Regions from separate parts of the Mycobacterium sp. pW045 genome, predicted to be linked through region 1. Evidence: riboswitches for the same ligand, from Rfam matches in the RefSeq annotation. Region 1 holds a riboswitch; each other region holds the start of a gene.
The links. Region 1 has a riboswitch for magnesium ahead of ACAG20_RS14615 (Rv1535 family protein). Riboswitches for the same ligand answer to the same signal wherever they lie in the genome.
Positions count from the first base shown of each region.

Region 2: another riboswitch for magnesium. It lies ahead of ACAG20_RS02515 (PPE family protein); the one in region 1 lies ahead of ACAG20_RS14615 (Rv1535 family protein).
Region 3: another riboswitch for magnesium. It lies ahead of ACAG20_RS09040 (PE family protein); the one in region 1 lies ahead of ACAG20_RS14615 (Rv1535 family protein).

Region 1 covers NZ_JBGGKU010000008.1:127,457-132,527, forward strand. The annotation lists gene ACAG20_RS14605 (HAD-IC family P-type ATPase) at 1-2,393, shown strand, start outside; gene ACAG20_RS14610 (hypothetical protein) at 2,390-2,665, shown strand; gene ACAG20_RS14615 (Rv1535 family protein) at 2,693-2,896, opposite strand; M-box (ykoK) riboswitch at 3,128-3,296, opposite strand; gene ACAG20_RS14620 (MFS transporter) at 3,399-5,071, opposite strand, start outside.
Region 2 covers NZ_JBGGKU010000002.1:2,044-7,114, forward strand. The annotation lists gene ACAG20_RS02505 (PPE family protein) at 1-659, shown strand, start outside; gene ACAG20_RS02510 (PPE family protein) at 665-2,017, shown strand; M-box (ykoK) riboswitch at 2,143-2,328, shown strand; gene ACAG20_RS02515 (PPE family protein) at 2,759-3,973, shown strand; gene ACAG20_RS02520 (MgtC/SapB family protein) at 3,993-4,706, shown strand; gene ACAG20_RS02525 (sterol desaturase family protein) at 4,753-5,071, shown strand, end outside.
Region 3 covers NZ_JBGGKU010000004.1:405,452-410,522, forward strand. The annotation lists gene ACAG20_RS09030 (hypothetical protein) at 1-383, shown strand, start outside; gene ACAG20_RS09035 (PPE family protein) at 423-1,634, opposite strand; gene ACAG20_RS09040 (PE family protein) at 1,650-1,946, opposite strand; M-box (ykoK) riboswitch at 2,227-2,399, opposite strand; gene ACAG20_RS09045 (TetR family transcriptional regulator) at 2,692-3,282, opposite strand; gene ACAG20_RS09050 (SDR family NAD(P)-dependent oxidoreductase) at 3,263-4,105, opposite strand; gene ACAG20_RS09055 (LLM class F420-dependent oxidoreductase) at 4,219-5,071, shown strand, end outside.

The DNA of each region.
Region 1 (5,071 bases):
GCAACGCGATGCTGGCCGCCGCGCAGCGCCTGGTGGCCGAGCGGCGGCTCAATGTGCTGTTGAACGAACAGGTTCCGCCGGCACGCCGGCTGCTGCCCGATGGCGGCTACTGTGAGGTCCCCGCCGAGGAGTTGCGTCTCGGAGACGTGATCGAGGTGCGGCCGCACGAAGTGGTGCCCGCCGACGGGCGCTTGATCGACGCCGACGACCTCGAGGTCGACGAGTCGTCGCTGACCGGCGAGTCGCTGTCGGTGGTCAAGCAGGTCGAGGCGACGCCGGGAGCGGACCTGGCCGAGCGCGAATGCATGATCTATGCGGGCACCACGGTTATCACCGGTACCGCCCTGGCGCTGGTTACCGCGGTGGGTGCCGACACCTACAGTCGCCGCGCCGCCGACCTGGTCGCCGGCGAGCAGTCGGCGGTCGGATTGCAGCACCAGCTGAGCCTGCTGACCAGCAAAGCCTGGCGGATCAGCCTGGCCGGGGGCACCCTGGTGACCGGTTTGGGCGTCCTCCGGCGTATCGGGTTGCGACAGTCGGTGGCCTCCGGCATCGCCATCGCCGTCGCGGCGATCCCCGAGGGTCTGCCGCTGGTGGCCACTTTGGCACAGCAGGCGTCCGCCAGGCGGCTGACCAAATCCGGTGTGCTGGTTCGGGTACCGCGCTCGGTGGAGGCGCTCGGCCGCGTCGACGTGGTGTGCTTCGACAAGACCGGGACGCTGAGCCAGAACCGGCTGCGGGTGACACAGCTGACACCGGCGCCGGGGTACACCACCGATGAGGTGCTGGCGTTCGCGGCGCAGGCCGCCCCGACCACCAACGGCCGGCAGGTGCACGCCACCGATGCCGCGATCATCGACGCCGCGACGGCTGCCGGCGTGGTGGATCCCGATCGCGGCGAGGTCGCCCATCTGCCGTTCCGGTCCGGCCGCAGCTACTCGGCGTCGATCGTCGGCGCCGAGTTGACCGTCAAGGGTGCGCCGGAGGTCGTCGGGCCCGCCTGCGGCGGCGACCCGGCGATCCGCAAGACGGTGCTGGGTATGGCCGGGCAGGGGCTGCGGGTGATCGCCGTTGCCCGGCGGGAACTCTCCGCAGCGCAGGTCGCCGCACTGGGTGAGGACCCGGATCCGGAGGACATCGGCCAGTTCTGTGGCGATGCGCTGACGTTCGTCGGGTTGATCGGTATCGCCGACACCCCCCGGCCGGAGGCCGCCGGCCTGCTGGCCGAGCTGGACCGCTGGCAGATCCCGGTGCGGCTCATCACCGGCGACCACCCGGTCACCGCCACCGCGATCGCCCGGGAGCTCGGCCTGGAGATCAGCGCCGATCAGGTAATCAGCGGCGCGGAGTGGGATGCGTTGTCCCGCAAGGGACAGGAGGTCGCGGTAGCCGAGCGGGTGGTGTTCGCCCGGATGTCACCGGAGAACAAGGTGCAGATCGTGCAGACGCTGGAGCGCACCGGCAAGGTGTCGGCGATGGTCGGTGACGGCGCCAACGATGCCGCGGCCATCCGCGCCGCCACCGTCGGGATCGCGGTCGTCGCCCACGGCAGCGAGGCCGCCAGCACCGCCGCCGACGTGGTATTGCTCGATGGCCGGATCCACACCCTGCTCGACGCGTTGGACGAGGGCCGGGAACTGTGGCAGCGGGTGCAGGCAGCGGTCGGGGTGCTGCTGGGCGGCAACGCCGGCGAGGTGGCGTTCGCGATCATCGGCAGCGCGCTCACCGGGCGCTCACCGCTCAACGCCCGCCAGCTGCTGCTGGTGAACATGCTCACCGACGCGCTGCCGGCGACCGCGCTGGCGGTCAGTGAACTGAACGACTCGGCGGCCTCCACGGCGCGTGGCCCGGACCCCGACGCGCTGTGGCGCGCGGTGGCGGTGCGCGGGGTGACGACCGCGTCGGCCGCGGTGGGCGCATGGGCGCTGGCCTCGATGACCGGGCGCCAACAGCGGGCCTCCACGGTCGCGCTGGTGTCGCTGGTCGCCGCCCAGCTGGGCCAGACGCTGCTGGACTCCCATGACCCGCTGGTGGTGGCGACCGCGGTCGGCTCGCTCGCCGCGATGGGGACGTTGATCTCCATTCCGGGCGTCAGCCAGCTGCTGGGCTGCACCCCGCTGGGTCCGTTGGGCTGGGCTCAGGCGCTGGGGTCAGCGACGGTGGCCACCGCCGGCGCGGCCGTGGTGCCCAAGCTGCTGTCCGGCCTGCACGAGTCCGCGGACAAACCCACCCAGTTCATGGTGCCCACGCCGCGGCAGCCGGACGGCACCCCGACCTCCGACGGCCACTCCGCGCCACGGCTGCGGCTTGTGCACAATGGGGACACCGGCTCTCGTCGCGGAACGGCCGCGGCCCGATCATCCGGCGACCCGTCGCCACCAGGAGGCTCATGATGGCGGACAGCACGCGGCGCAGCGCATCCCAGCGGGAAGCGGTGGCCCACATCCGGGCTGCCGAGGGCTTCGCGGTCGAATTGCCGCTGTTCGGCAAGGTGACGGTGCCGCGACCCGAGCAGCTGGCCTACTACGGTGGGCTGGCGCTGCTGGCCGCGTTCGAGATCATCGACTGGCCGGTAGCCGCTGCGGTGGCCGCCGGCCACATTCTGGCCAACAACCACCGCAGCGAGGTACTCGAGCAACTCGGCGAGGCCCTAGAGGACGCCTAGCAGACGCCCGAGCTGGCCTCGGTCGACTCAGTGGTCGACGGTCAGCACCCCGACGCGCCACAAGAGTGCATACATCTGGTGCAGGGGACCACTGAGCAGCCGGGTGGCCATGTCGACCACCGGGTCTGAGGCGGGCGCGGCCGGTGCACCCCGGCGGGTGTCCACCTTCTTCGCCGTGCTGTTGGCACGCGGAGCCGGCGCCTGGATGTCGGTGTAGGCGATTGCAACCATGATGATGGCCTCCTAGTCGCGTAACGCCGCTACGCGCTCAGCTGGAGGCCGGAATCGGAGCTCAGCTGGAGGCGGTATGCGACCGTTCGGATGGGGACGGAACAGAAGTCAGATATCGGCTCGGACTATCACCGGAACTCATGCGTCCCTCACCTCCTCTCGGTCGCGGGCACGCGTGGGCGTGCCGGTTTCACCGCAGGCATTGGAGGCAGCTCCGACGACCGTCGGAAGACCGCACCCCACTCGTCAGAGCTTCGACACTGCACGGCGTGTCCGTAGATCGGAAGCCACTTGGGCTCAACCCTTAAGCCGGGAGGAGCTGTCCTGACCCGGGGCGTCTTTCGACGTTCGGGGTCAGTGGCCTGTGTCCGTGCAGACGCCTCACCTAACGAGGTGCTTGCACGGTCCATAGTGCATCAGGAATGCGCCCGGGTCAATTCAACTCACCCACCGGTTTCCACACGGTTCGGTCACGACCCGGCGGCATCGTCGAAGTGCACCGTCACACGGCGCCCGGGGTGCTGTCGGACCGGTTCACCGGCTCGCCGGCGTAACGCCCCGGCGCCGCCCACGACGTCAGCGCCCCGAGCACCATCATCACCGCCGCGGCGGCGAACACCACCGCCAACCCGGTGTGGAATGGCCCGGAGATCAGTTGCGGGAAGAAGCTGTGCCCGGTCAACATCTGGGCGTCGACACCGGGATGCTCCAGCGCACCGGAGGGCCCCAGCAGTTCGCCGATCGGGTTATAACCCAGAAACGCCGCGAACAGGCTGCCCACCGGCGGGGTGTGGGCCACCTGTTGTGCGACCTCGGCGGGCACTCCCCGGTGCTCTAACCCCGCACCCATCGCCTCCGGCAGTGTGTTCGCCAGGCCGATCACCATGAGGGAGAAGAAGATACCGATCGACAACGACGTGCCGGCGTTGAAGAACGTGGCCCGCACACCCGAGGCGGCACCGCGCTGGGCGGCCGGGACACTGGACATGACCACAGCGGTGTTGGGCGCGGTGAAGATCCCGCCGCCGAGCCCGTTGAGGAAGACCAGCGCCGCGAAGACCCGATAGTCGAAGTCGACGGGAAGCAGCACCAGCGCCACGAACGTCACCGCCATCAGCGCCATCCCACCGACGGCGAAGGGGCGGGCGCCGTGCCGGTCGGACAGTGACCCGGCCACCGGCCCGGCCAACAGGAAGCCCACCGTCATCGGCAGCAGGTAGATGCCTGACCACAGCGGGGTGGATTCGAAGCTGTAGCCGTGCAGCGGCAACCAGATGCCCTGCAGCCAGATGATCAGCATGAACTGCATACCGCCGCGCCCGATCGCCGCCAACAGGCCGGCCACGTTGGCCATTCCGAACGCCGGGATCCGGAACAGCCGCACATCGAGCAGCGGCGCGGCGACCCGCAGTTCGATGACGCAGAACAGCACCAGCAGCGCCACTCCCAGCGCCAGCGAACCCAGCACCACCGGACTTGTCCAGCTGGTCGGCGAATCACCATGCGGCTGAATGCTGTAGGTGATGGCGGTCAGCACCACGGTCAGCCCCAGCCCCAACGTCACCGTTCCCGCCCAGTCCAGCTTGGCCGGTGCGCGCTCGCCGAGTTCGTGCAGCGACCGCATCGACCAGACGGTGCCCAGCACCCCGATCGGCACCCCGACCCAGAACACCGCCCGCCAATCCCACTCCGACAGCAGCCCGCCGATCAGCAGGCCGACGAAGGATCCGGCGACCGCCGCCACCTGGTTGACCCCCAGCGCCATACCACGTTGATTGGCCGGGAAGGCGTCGGTGATGATCGCCGCCGACGACGCGAACAGCATCGCCCCGCCGACGCCCTGCACCACCCGCCAGCCGATCAGCCACCGGGCGCCGGCGCCGAGGTCGAACGGATCGATCGACAGCGCGATCGCCGCCACCGTGAACACCACGAAGCCGGCGTTGTAGATGCGCACCCGGCCGAACATGTCGCCGAGCCGGCCGAAGAACACCACCAGCACCGCCGACACCAACAGGTAGCCCATCAGCATCCACAGCAGGTAGCTCACGTTCGCCGGATCCAGCGGGTTCAGCCCGATGCCGCGGAAGATCGCCGGCAATGAGATCAGCACGATCGAGCCGTTGATGGTGGCCAGCAGCACGCCCAGCGTGGTGTTGGACAGTGCTATCCACT
Region 2 (5,071 bases), on a different contig from region 1:
CACCGCTCGACGTGCTGGGTTCGGCGCAGAGCACCGACCCGGTGTCGCAGGGCGCCTCCTACCTCGAGACACTGGCCCGCACGGTCCTGCCTGCCAACGACACCAACATCTCGGTGCTCTACGGCATGGGACAATATGCGCGCAACCTCAATACCGATCTGGACATCTCACAGGCCACCGGAGGACGGGCCGGATTCGGCTCGGGCACAACGGCGTTGGGTGCCGTGGAATCGATGGGCGGCGGGATGCGGCCGGTGGTGGCCGCGAGCGCCGGGAACGCAGGCGTGGTCGGCAAACTCGCGGTCCCGCCGGCCTGGGCCGAGTCGGTGCCGGAGGCCCCGATGGCAGCGGCGGTACCCACCGGGGCACCGGCCGCCGCCGCAGCGGCACCACAAGGACACGGTGCGGGCATGGCTGCTGCCGCGATGACGGCCGGACGGGCCGGTCGGCGGAAACGTGGCGAGCGGGCGGATGCTCAAAGCGAGCGGATCGCCGGCCGGCTCAGCGAGGCGGGAGAGGTGCGGCACTGGCATGTGGAGCCGGGCGGGCTCAAGAGTCTGCTGGGCGAGGTGGCCGGACAGCCCGGGGTCCACGAGATCTACTTCGACACCGAGGCGCAGGTTCCGCCCGACACCGGGCCGCCACGGGGCCGGGGGTGAGGGGAATGGATTTCGCAGCGCTGCCGCCGGAGGTCAACTCCGGCCGGCTGTATGCCGGCCCGGGCTCCGGGCCGATGGCCTCGGCCGCGGCCGCGTGGGCGCGGCTGGCCGCCGAGACCGGTTCGGCTGCCGGGGTTTACCGCTCGGTGCTGTCGGGCTTGACCGACCAGTGGTGGCTGGGGCCGGCGTCGGAGTCGATGGCCGCCGCAGTGGCACCCTACGTGGCTTGGCTCGACTCCACCGCAGCCCTGGCCGAGCAGGCTGCCGCCCGGGCCACCGCGGCCGCGGCCGCCTTCGACGAAGCCTTCGCCGCCGTCGCGCCACCGCCGATGATCGCCGCGAACCGCAGCGCGCAGGCAGCGCTCGTCGCGTCGAATGTACTCGGGCAGAACAGCGCCGCGATCGCGTCGCTCGACGTCGAGTACGCGCAACTGTGGGTCCAGGACGCGCTGGCGATGTACGGCTATGCCGCCCAGTCGGCCGCCGCGACCGCGTTGACCCCATTCGCCGAACCACCGCCCACCACCGACCCTGTGCGACAGGGCGGGCAGGCGGCGGCGGTCGCCGCTGCCACCGCTGCCAGCGGGCACGCTGAGCTGTCGCGGTTGATCACCGCCATTCCTCAGGCGCTGAACGGGCTTGCTCCGGCGGCGGTTGCGGCCGCCTCGACGCCGCCGGCGCAGACCACCGCGGCGCTGTCACTGGCCCAGATCGCCTCCTACATTGAGTTGCTGCCGAAGACCATCGTGCCGTTCAACGACGCGATCAAGACCGTGCTTTACGGACTGATCCAGTACTCCCGCAATCTCAACATCGACCTGGACATCGCCGCGGCCACCGGCGGGCAAGCCGGGTTCGGCTCCGGCGCAACGGCGTTGGCCGCCACGGAAACGCCGCCACCGGTCGCTGCCGCGCCGATATCGGCCGGTGCCGGCGGCGCGGGCACGATCGGCCGACTCAGCGTCCCGCCGAACTGGGTGACGACCGCGCCGGTGGCCAAGATGGTCGCAGCGGCGTTGCCCACCGCAGCGGCGGCAGCGCCGGCGGCTGCGGTCGCCGGAGCGCAGATTCCCACCGGGGTCTTCGGCGACATCGCGCTGGCGAGCCTGGCCGCGCGGGCGCTCACCGGTGCCGCACCGCGAAGCCATCCCGCCGCCGCGATGAACGGTCACGCGCAGAGCCGACTGGAACGCCTCGTCACCGAGTTGGCCGGCACCACCGATGTGCAGCACTGGCACGTCGACGCCGGCCGCCTCGACAGCCTGCTGGAGGAACTCGCCGAGCAACCCGGCGTGCATGCGGTGCACGTCAATCCCGACGGTCAGAGCAACACCGGACCGGGCCGGCAGCCCGGCTGAAACCGGTGCGACTTCTGCCCGACAGTAGGCGATTTGGCCACCGAAGCGGACTATTGGCCCGCTGGCCGCTCCCGCCCCGCCGTGTCCGATTGACCCTGCCAGTTACCTGGTGCACTATGGTGAGGCAAGCACCTCGTTAGGTGAGGCGTCTGCACGGATATAGGCCACTGACCCCGAACGTCGAAAGACGCCCCGGGTCAGGACAGCTCCTCCCGGCTTAAGGGTTGAGCCCAAGTGGCTTCCGGACCCGCGTTGATTACGCAGGCAGGACACGCCGTGCAGTGCCGAAGCTCTGACGAGAGGGGTGCGAAAGTCCGGCCGTCGCCGGGCGTCCCCACCTCTGTGTGCATACGTGCAGGCACCCGCGCGTGCCCAGGCCGAGAGGAGGTGAGAGCGACATTGAGTCCGAGTGATAGTTCCTATCCGAGATCGATGTTCGTCTCCCTAGATCTCGGTACTGCTTTCACCATCTGATTCGCACCGGCGCTGAATTCGTCAGCTGGCGCGCTTCCGTCAGCGGAACGCGTCAGGCTTCGGCATGTCGGTGAAACCGCTTGTCGGCCCGAACTCTCCGTCGAGCAGCGGTTTCGTCGACGTGCCCGGCTCCGGTATGTCGCCATGACCGGCTAACCCGATTCGTGCCTCCGGCCAGCTGCGCAACGCGTATCGGGATGTCGACGTGCCTGCACACCCGCTCAACACCAGACCTCTCTCAACCACCACTCAAAAAGGAGCAATGCCATGGACTTCGGAGCATTCCCGCCGGAAATCAACTCGGCTCGTATCTACACCGGTCCCGGCTCGGGACCGCTGATGGCCGCCGCGGCGGCGTGGGACAAGTTGGCCGCCGAACTCGCTTCGGCCGAGGCCGCCTACCAGTCGGTCATCAACGGGCTCATCAGCGAGGGCTGGATGGGGCCGGCGTCCAACGCGATGGCCGCCGCGGCCGCGCCCTACGCGGCGTGGATGGGCACCACCGCGGTCCGGGCGGAACAGGCTGCCGCCCAGGCGAAGGCGGCAGCGGCGGCGTTCGACGCGGCGTACGCGATGACGGTGGCGCCGCCGCTGGTCGTCGCCAACCGCTCGCAACTCGCGGCCCTGGTGGCCACCAATGTGCTGGGTCAGAACACCGGGGCGATCGCCGCGACAGAGGCGCATTACGGCCAGATGTGGGCCCAGGACGCTGCCGCGATGTACGGCTACGCGGCGTCGTCGGCGGTGGCCACCAAGGTGACGCCGTTCAACTCACCGCACGAGGTCGCCGACCCGTCGTCGCAGGCGGTCCAGCAGGCCGCGGTCGCCCAGGCCGCCGGTAACGCGGCCTCGTCGAATGCTCAATCCGCACTGTCGCAAGCGATTACGAACACACCGCAGACGCTGCAGACCCTCGCGGCGCCGGTGCAGCCGCCCACGCCGCCGGTCACCGGAGGCGAGGTGATCAGCACCGGTGATCTGACAAACGCGATGACCAACCTGATGAGCAGCTCCTTCAGTCCGATGGGCGCGGCCGGGATCTCCAACTTCGCCGCCGACATGGCGGTGGTGCGTGGTGCCGCCATCGCTGCGGGTGACCCGCTGGGCCTGGGCGCCATCGACCCGTTCACCCCGATGCTCGGCGGGCTCGGGCTGGGCGGCGGACTCGGCCATGGAATGAATGGCCTGGGCGCCGGATTGGGCGGGCTGGGCACGGCCTCGGCGACGATGGGGCAGGCGTCCACGGTCGGCGCGCTGTCGGTGCCGCAGTCGTGGGCGGCGTCCATCCCGGCTACCGCAGCCCCGGGCAGCGCCGTGGCCGCCACCGGCTGGACCGTTGCCGCACACGCGCCGGAGGCCGGCGCGGCCGGTATGCCGGGCGTGCCGCTGGCCGGCGCCGGGCAGGGCCGCAACTACGGATTCGCCGCGCCGCGGTACGGCTTCAAGCCGACGGTGATGGCTCGACCCGTGGTCGCCGGGTAGCTGTGACATCGTTGGGGCCATGCAGACGCTGAGCGTCGCCGAGTTCACGCTGCGACTGGCCGTCGGGCTGGGCTGCGGCGCGCTGATCGGGCTGGAACGGCAGTGGCGGGCCCGGATGGCCGGGTTGCGCACCAATGCGCTGGTGGCGGCTGGGGCCACACTGTTCGTGCTCTACTCGGTTTCGGCCGGTGACACCAGTTCTACCCGGGTCGCCTCCTATGTGGTGTCCGGGGTGGGATTCCTCGGCGGCGGGGTGATCCTGCGGGAGGGGTTCAACGTTCGCGGCCTGAACACCGCGGCGACCCTGTGGTGCTCGGCGGCCGTCGGGGTACTGGCGGCCGCCGGCGACGTGCTGTTCGCGGTGATCGGCACCGGCGCGATCGTCGGCACCCACCTGTTGCTGCGACCGTTGGGCCGGCTCATCGACCGTGATCAGCACATCGAAGAGGACGAGCCGCAGTCGCTCTACCAGGTGCAGGTGGTCTGCCGGCCCAAATCCGAGAAGTACCTGCGGGCCCAGATCGTGCAGCACACCGCCGGCAACGACCTGGTGCTGCGGGGGATCCACACCGGTCCGGCCGGCGACGACAACATGACCCTGACCGCCACGATGTTGTCGGATAGCCGGGCGCCGGAACGGCTCGAGCGCCTGGTCGGCGAGCTCTCGTTACAGCCGGGCGTCTATGCGGTGCAGTGGCACGCCGAGGGGCAGGCGGCCCTGTCGCCGGAGTGACGGTCGCCGCGCTGATCTAGGCTGTTGGGCACTGGAGGTGAGCGCGGTGGACGGGATCGCTGGCGTGTGGTCGGTGCTGCCGGGCCCGATGCGTGACCCGGTGCTGTTCGCCATCCCGTTCTTCCTGCTGCTGCTGACGCTGGAATGGACTGCGGCCCGCAAGCTCGCCGACCTTGAACGCGGCTCCTACCGCGCCAGGGACGCCTGGACCAGCATCTCCATGGGATTGGTGTCGGTGGCCACCACCGCCGGCTGGAAGTTCCTCGCGCTGCTCGGCTACGCGGCGATCTACACCTACCTGGCGCCGTGGCACCTGTCGCCGCGGCAGTGGTACACCTGGGTGATCGCCATCCTGGGCGTGGACC
Region 3 (5,071 bases), on a different contig from region 1:
CGTGCTTCGCCACCGGCTTCATCGGCTGCGTGACGCTGCTGCTCAGCGGGTTCACCGCGTTCGACATCCTGCTGTACCGATTCCACAGCCCCGAAGCAGTCGCGCTGCTCTACGACCTGGCGTTCGGTCTGCTGGCCATGTCCGGTATGCCGACCGTGGTGGCCCTGGCGTCGTTCGCGGTCGCGGTGTACGTCCACGGGGTGCTGCCCCGATACACCGCCCACCTCGCCGTTGCCGCTGCCGCGGTACATCCGCTGTTGTTGCTGGCGTTCATCGTCGGCGCCGGACCGCTGTCGCTGGAAGGACTCTCGATCACCGCCATGCCGGCGTTCTTGTTCGCGTGGGTCCTGGGAACCGCGTTGGGGATGCCGCGTAAGGCTTAGCGGTCGGTTCCTCAGTTCGCCCACGCCGCGCCGATGCACCTACCCGACCACCACCGGACGCGGCATCACGGTGAGCTTGACGCCATAGCGCGGCGTCCCGAGCCCGAAGCTGCCGCTCCGTCCGCCACCGTTCGGGAGCATCGGAGGCGGGATGGCCGTCATTGACCTGCTGTCCGGGGCGACCGTCCAGCCGCTGGCTGTTCCGGCACTCGGCGCAGCTGCCGGGACGGCCGTTGCCCAGTTCGGTGGCGCGGACAAGGATCCGATCAGGGTCGCTCTGCCCACTCCGGCCGACACCGGGGAGCCCGCGCCGCCGACCGCAGCTCCGGCAGCACGACCGGCGGTCTCGGTCGACGCCAGTGTGATACCGGGCGCGGAGCTGAGCCCGCCCCCAGTCAGGGCGGCCGTGCCGCCGTCCATGCCGCGGGCCAAAAACCCGAGCGTGGCCAGACCCGCGAAGCCCTCGATGTTCCCGCCCGGATCGAAGATCCCGGTTGCGGCGATCGTGTTCCACAGCTGCGCGTTGACATTCAGGCCCGAGCCGTCGTCGTGGCCCCAGGTCCCGTCGAAGAGGCCGTCGAAGAACTTCGTCCAATGCCAATCGGGGTCCGTCGGCCTCGTGCCCTGTGCCGGCGACGCCATGCTCCGCAATGCGCTGGGCACCTGGGAATGCGCATTTCCGGTGTCGGCGGGGAGGGCGCCCGAACTACCCTCGTCGTCTGAACTGGTGGTCTCCGGCGCTGCCGCGAACGGAATCAGTTCGGTGGCGGATGCGGCAGCGGCGGCGTAGCTGTACATCGCAACGGCGTCCTGCGCCCACATCGCAGCGTAGCGGGCTTCGGTCGCCGCGATCGCCGGTGTATTCAGTCCCAGAGCGTTCGTCTTCACCAATGCCGCCAACATCACTCGATTGTCTGCGATCGCCGCCGGCGGCACCGTCATGGCGTAGGCCGAGGCGTAGGCATCGGCGGCGGCGTAGGCCTGCGCTGCGGTCTGCTCTGCCTGTTCGGCGGTGACGCTCATCCAGCTGATGTAGGGCTCAGCGGCCGCAGTCATCGCCGATGCCGAAGGACCCCACCAACCTTGGCTGACCAGGCTCGCTACCGACCATTCGAAAGATATTGCTGCAGACCGCAATTCTGCCGCCAACAGGTTCCAGGCCGCTGCGGCGGACAGTATCGGACCGACACCGGGACCGGCGTACATGCGTGCGGAATTGATTTCCGGGGGAACTGCTCCGTAATCCATCATCAGTGGACCCTTTCGCTAGATCGAGATGGCGTTGGCGGCGTCGGTCGCTGCGTAGGACTGCGCGTTGCGCTGCAGCATGATCACGAACCTCTCGTGCACCACAGCGGCGCGCTTGCTGATCGTCTGGTACATCTGCGCATGTCGGGCAAACTGTGCGGCGGTCAGCGCAGAGACCTCGTCGGCGGCCGCCGGAACCACGCCGGTTGTCGGCCCGGCGGCGGCCGTGTTCTGCGCAGCCACCGCGTTGCCGATGCTGTTCAGATCAGCCGCCGTCGCGGTGAGTTCCTCGGGAAGTGCAGACACAAAAGACATCGAAACTCCTTTTGGCATGGCGAATAACGCTGCAGAGCAAGCAAATTCGCGCGGAGGGACCGCGCTCGGGACAGCAGACGGGAGCGCGGGTACGGTAAGGCGCGAGCCGAGTCAGAAAGTGAAAGCGGCGCCGCGAACGGGTTCGAGTGAAGGGGTCGTCGAACTCGGATAAGGACTATCGTCTGGACTCAATGTCACTCTCACCTCCTCACGGCCAGGGCACACGGGGATGCCGGCGCAGCATGCACATCAGGGAGAGCCGGGCCGACAACACCGCCGGCCAGCACCCCTCTCGTCAGAGTTTCGGCACTGCACGCCGTATCCGGCCAGAAGCCGGAAGCCACTTGGGCTCAACCCTTAAGCCGGGAAGAGCTGTCCTGACCCTGGGCGTCTCTCGACGTTGGAGGTCAGTGGCCTGTATCCGTACAGACGCCTCACCTAGCGAGGTGCGTTCGCGGCCATGTTGGCATCAACAGTGCGCAGAGTCAACTCGACCGGCGTGGCGTGGCTGCCGTGCCGGACCAATCTGGGTATGGAAACCCGCTGGCCAGCAACGTATTTCGGGGCTAGAGAGAAGGCGCTTTCCCGCGGCCGACGTTGGCCCCGTGGGGCGCGTTTCGAAATACGTTGGGTGTCAGTCTGGTCGCAGGAGCCGCCCTTTCGCGTCGGGGAGGTGTCCCCGTTGGATCAGCGTAGAACTAGCTGTGCGCGGCATGAAAACGTGCTATACATCGGTGACGCGGAGCTAGGTTTTGCGCCAGGCTGCCAGCAGCAGTTCGCACGCGCGGCGCATGTCGGTTTCGGCTTGCGCCGGCGTGGTCTCACCCATCACCGCCCACGACAAGACGCCATAGGCGCACTGCTCGACCAGCAGCGCAAGCTGGGCGTCCTGCGGTGCGGGTCGGGTGATCCCGGCGACCGACAGGATGATCTCGCGCAGATTGAAATCGCCGGCCGCTCTGGACTCGGCTCGCCGGGCATTGACCGAGGTGATCATCGCGCGGGCCAACCGGGGTCGGGCGAGCATGGACCGGCAGATACCGGCCATGAGTTCGCTGACATCGGCTGTTGGACAGCCGGTCACCGGCTCCGGCGGCGTGATGGATCGGGTGTAGTGCAACAGCAGCGCGCTGAACAGGTGATGCTTCGTCGGGTAGTAGCGGTAGACGGTGGTGATCGAAACGCCGGATTGATCCGCCACAGCCTGCATCCGGACCGCCTCCAGCCCGTGGCGGGCGCCGAGTCGGGCGGCGGTGGCGAGTATCCGTTCGCAGCGCCGTCGCTGGGCGGCCGTTCTGGGAGCCGCCGGCTCGCGATCAACCGGTGGGCGGGGCATCGGAGTCGGGGGTGGGCCTGCCGCCGAGCAGCTTCTGCATCATCCGATGGGACGCGAGTATGGCTGCGGCCCGGTCGGGCGTGGCGCGCAGCGCGGGATTGCCGGCATGAGCCGAGACGACGTGCACCGGGCCGTGGGGGAGCTGGGCCAGTCCCTCGCGGGCAACGTCGGCCGGATCGGAGACCGGCATCCCGGGGATGTCGAAGTTGAGCCCCACCCGCTGCATGGCCGGTGTCCTGGTGACGCCGAGCACCAGTTCGAGCACATGCACGTTGTGTTCGCGCAACTCCAGCCACAGGCCCTCGGCGTAGATCCGGGTGAAGGCCTTCACGCCGCCGTACACGCTGTGCCGCGCCGAACCCTGGTAGCCGGTGAGCGAGCCGACCAGCAGCACACCGCCGCGACGGCGAGCACGCATCGGGCCGGCGAAGTGATGGATCAGTGCCAGCGGCGTGCTCACGTTCAGGTCGATCACCTGCTGGAAGGCCGCCAGATCGCCGTCGAGGAACTCCGCGCTGTGGGTGTTGGCGCCGGCGTTGTAGATCAGCAGGCCGATCTCTAGACCCGTTGTGGCCGAGCGGATCTGCTCGATGCTGTCGGCCCGCGACAGATCCAGCGCCAGTTCGCGGACGTCCACGCCGAGTTGGCGGCAGCGGTCAGCGGTGTGGTGCAGCGGTTCCGGTTTGCGTGCGATCAGAACCAGGTCGATTCCCGCGCGTGCCAGCAACAGCGCGAACTCGGCCCCGACACCTTCGGAACCGCCCGCGATCACGGCCCACGGTCCGTACTGCGGGCCCCAGGTCGGTTCCTCACCGCTGGACAACAGCCGCCTCCATAACTAAAATTCGCTTTAGTTTTCTCGCAAGGCTACCTCGGGCACGCAGCGCAAGGAAAGTGCATGAACCGATTGCGGTACGACGTTCGCCGGGCTCGTTGATGCGCGTCGGCCTGTTCACGCCGGTGGTCATCCAGGTGCCCGGCACCGCATCCGAGTGGGAAGCCGACGGCGGTATCGGCGACATCGCCGAGATAGCCACGGCCGCCGATGAACTCGGCTACACCCACCTCACTTGCTCGGAACACGTCGCGGTGCCCGTCGAAGTGGCGGCGTTGCGCGGCGCGACGTACTGGGACCCGTTGGCCACCTTATCGTTTCTCGCCGCACGCACCCGACGGATCAGGCTGGTCACCTCTGTGCTGGTGCTCGGATACCACCACCCGCTAGAGATCGCCAAGCGCTACGGCACCCTGGACCGGGTCAGCGCCGGCCGGCTGACGCTCGGGGTGGGTGTCGGTTCGCTGCGAGAGGAGTTCGACCTGCTGGGCTGCGCCTGGGAGGATCGCGGCGCCCGCGCCGACGACGCGATGAAGGCACTGCGCGCGTCGTTGTCGACCAGCCGGCCCGCCTACCACGGCGACTATTACCGATACGACTCGCTGATCGTGGAGCCGTGTGCGGTGCAACCGCGGGTGCCGATCTGGGTGGGCGGCCGAACCAGGCGCTCGCTGCGACGGGCGGTCGAACTGGGTGACGGCTGGACGCCGTTCGGCCTTACGGTGGACAAGATCGCGAAAATGCTTGGCTCCATAGCTGTTCCCGATGACTTCGCCGTCGTGCTGGCGACGCCGCCGCTGGACCCGATCGGCGCCCCGCAACGCGCCACCGATCAGATCGAGCGGCTGGCCGAAGCGGGGGCGACGGATGTCAGCTGTGTGATCTCGGCGCAATCGGTGGGGCATTTCTGCGACCAGCTCGCAGCACTCGCGCAGTTGACGAACCTGGCCGAGG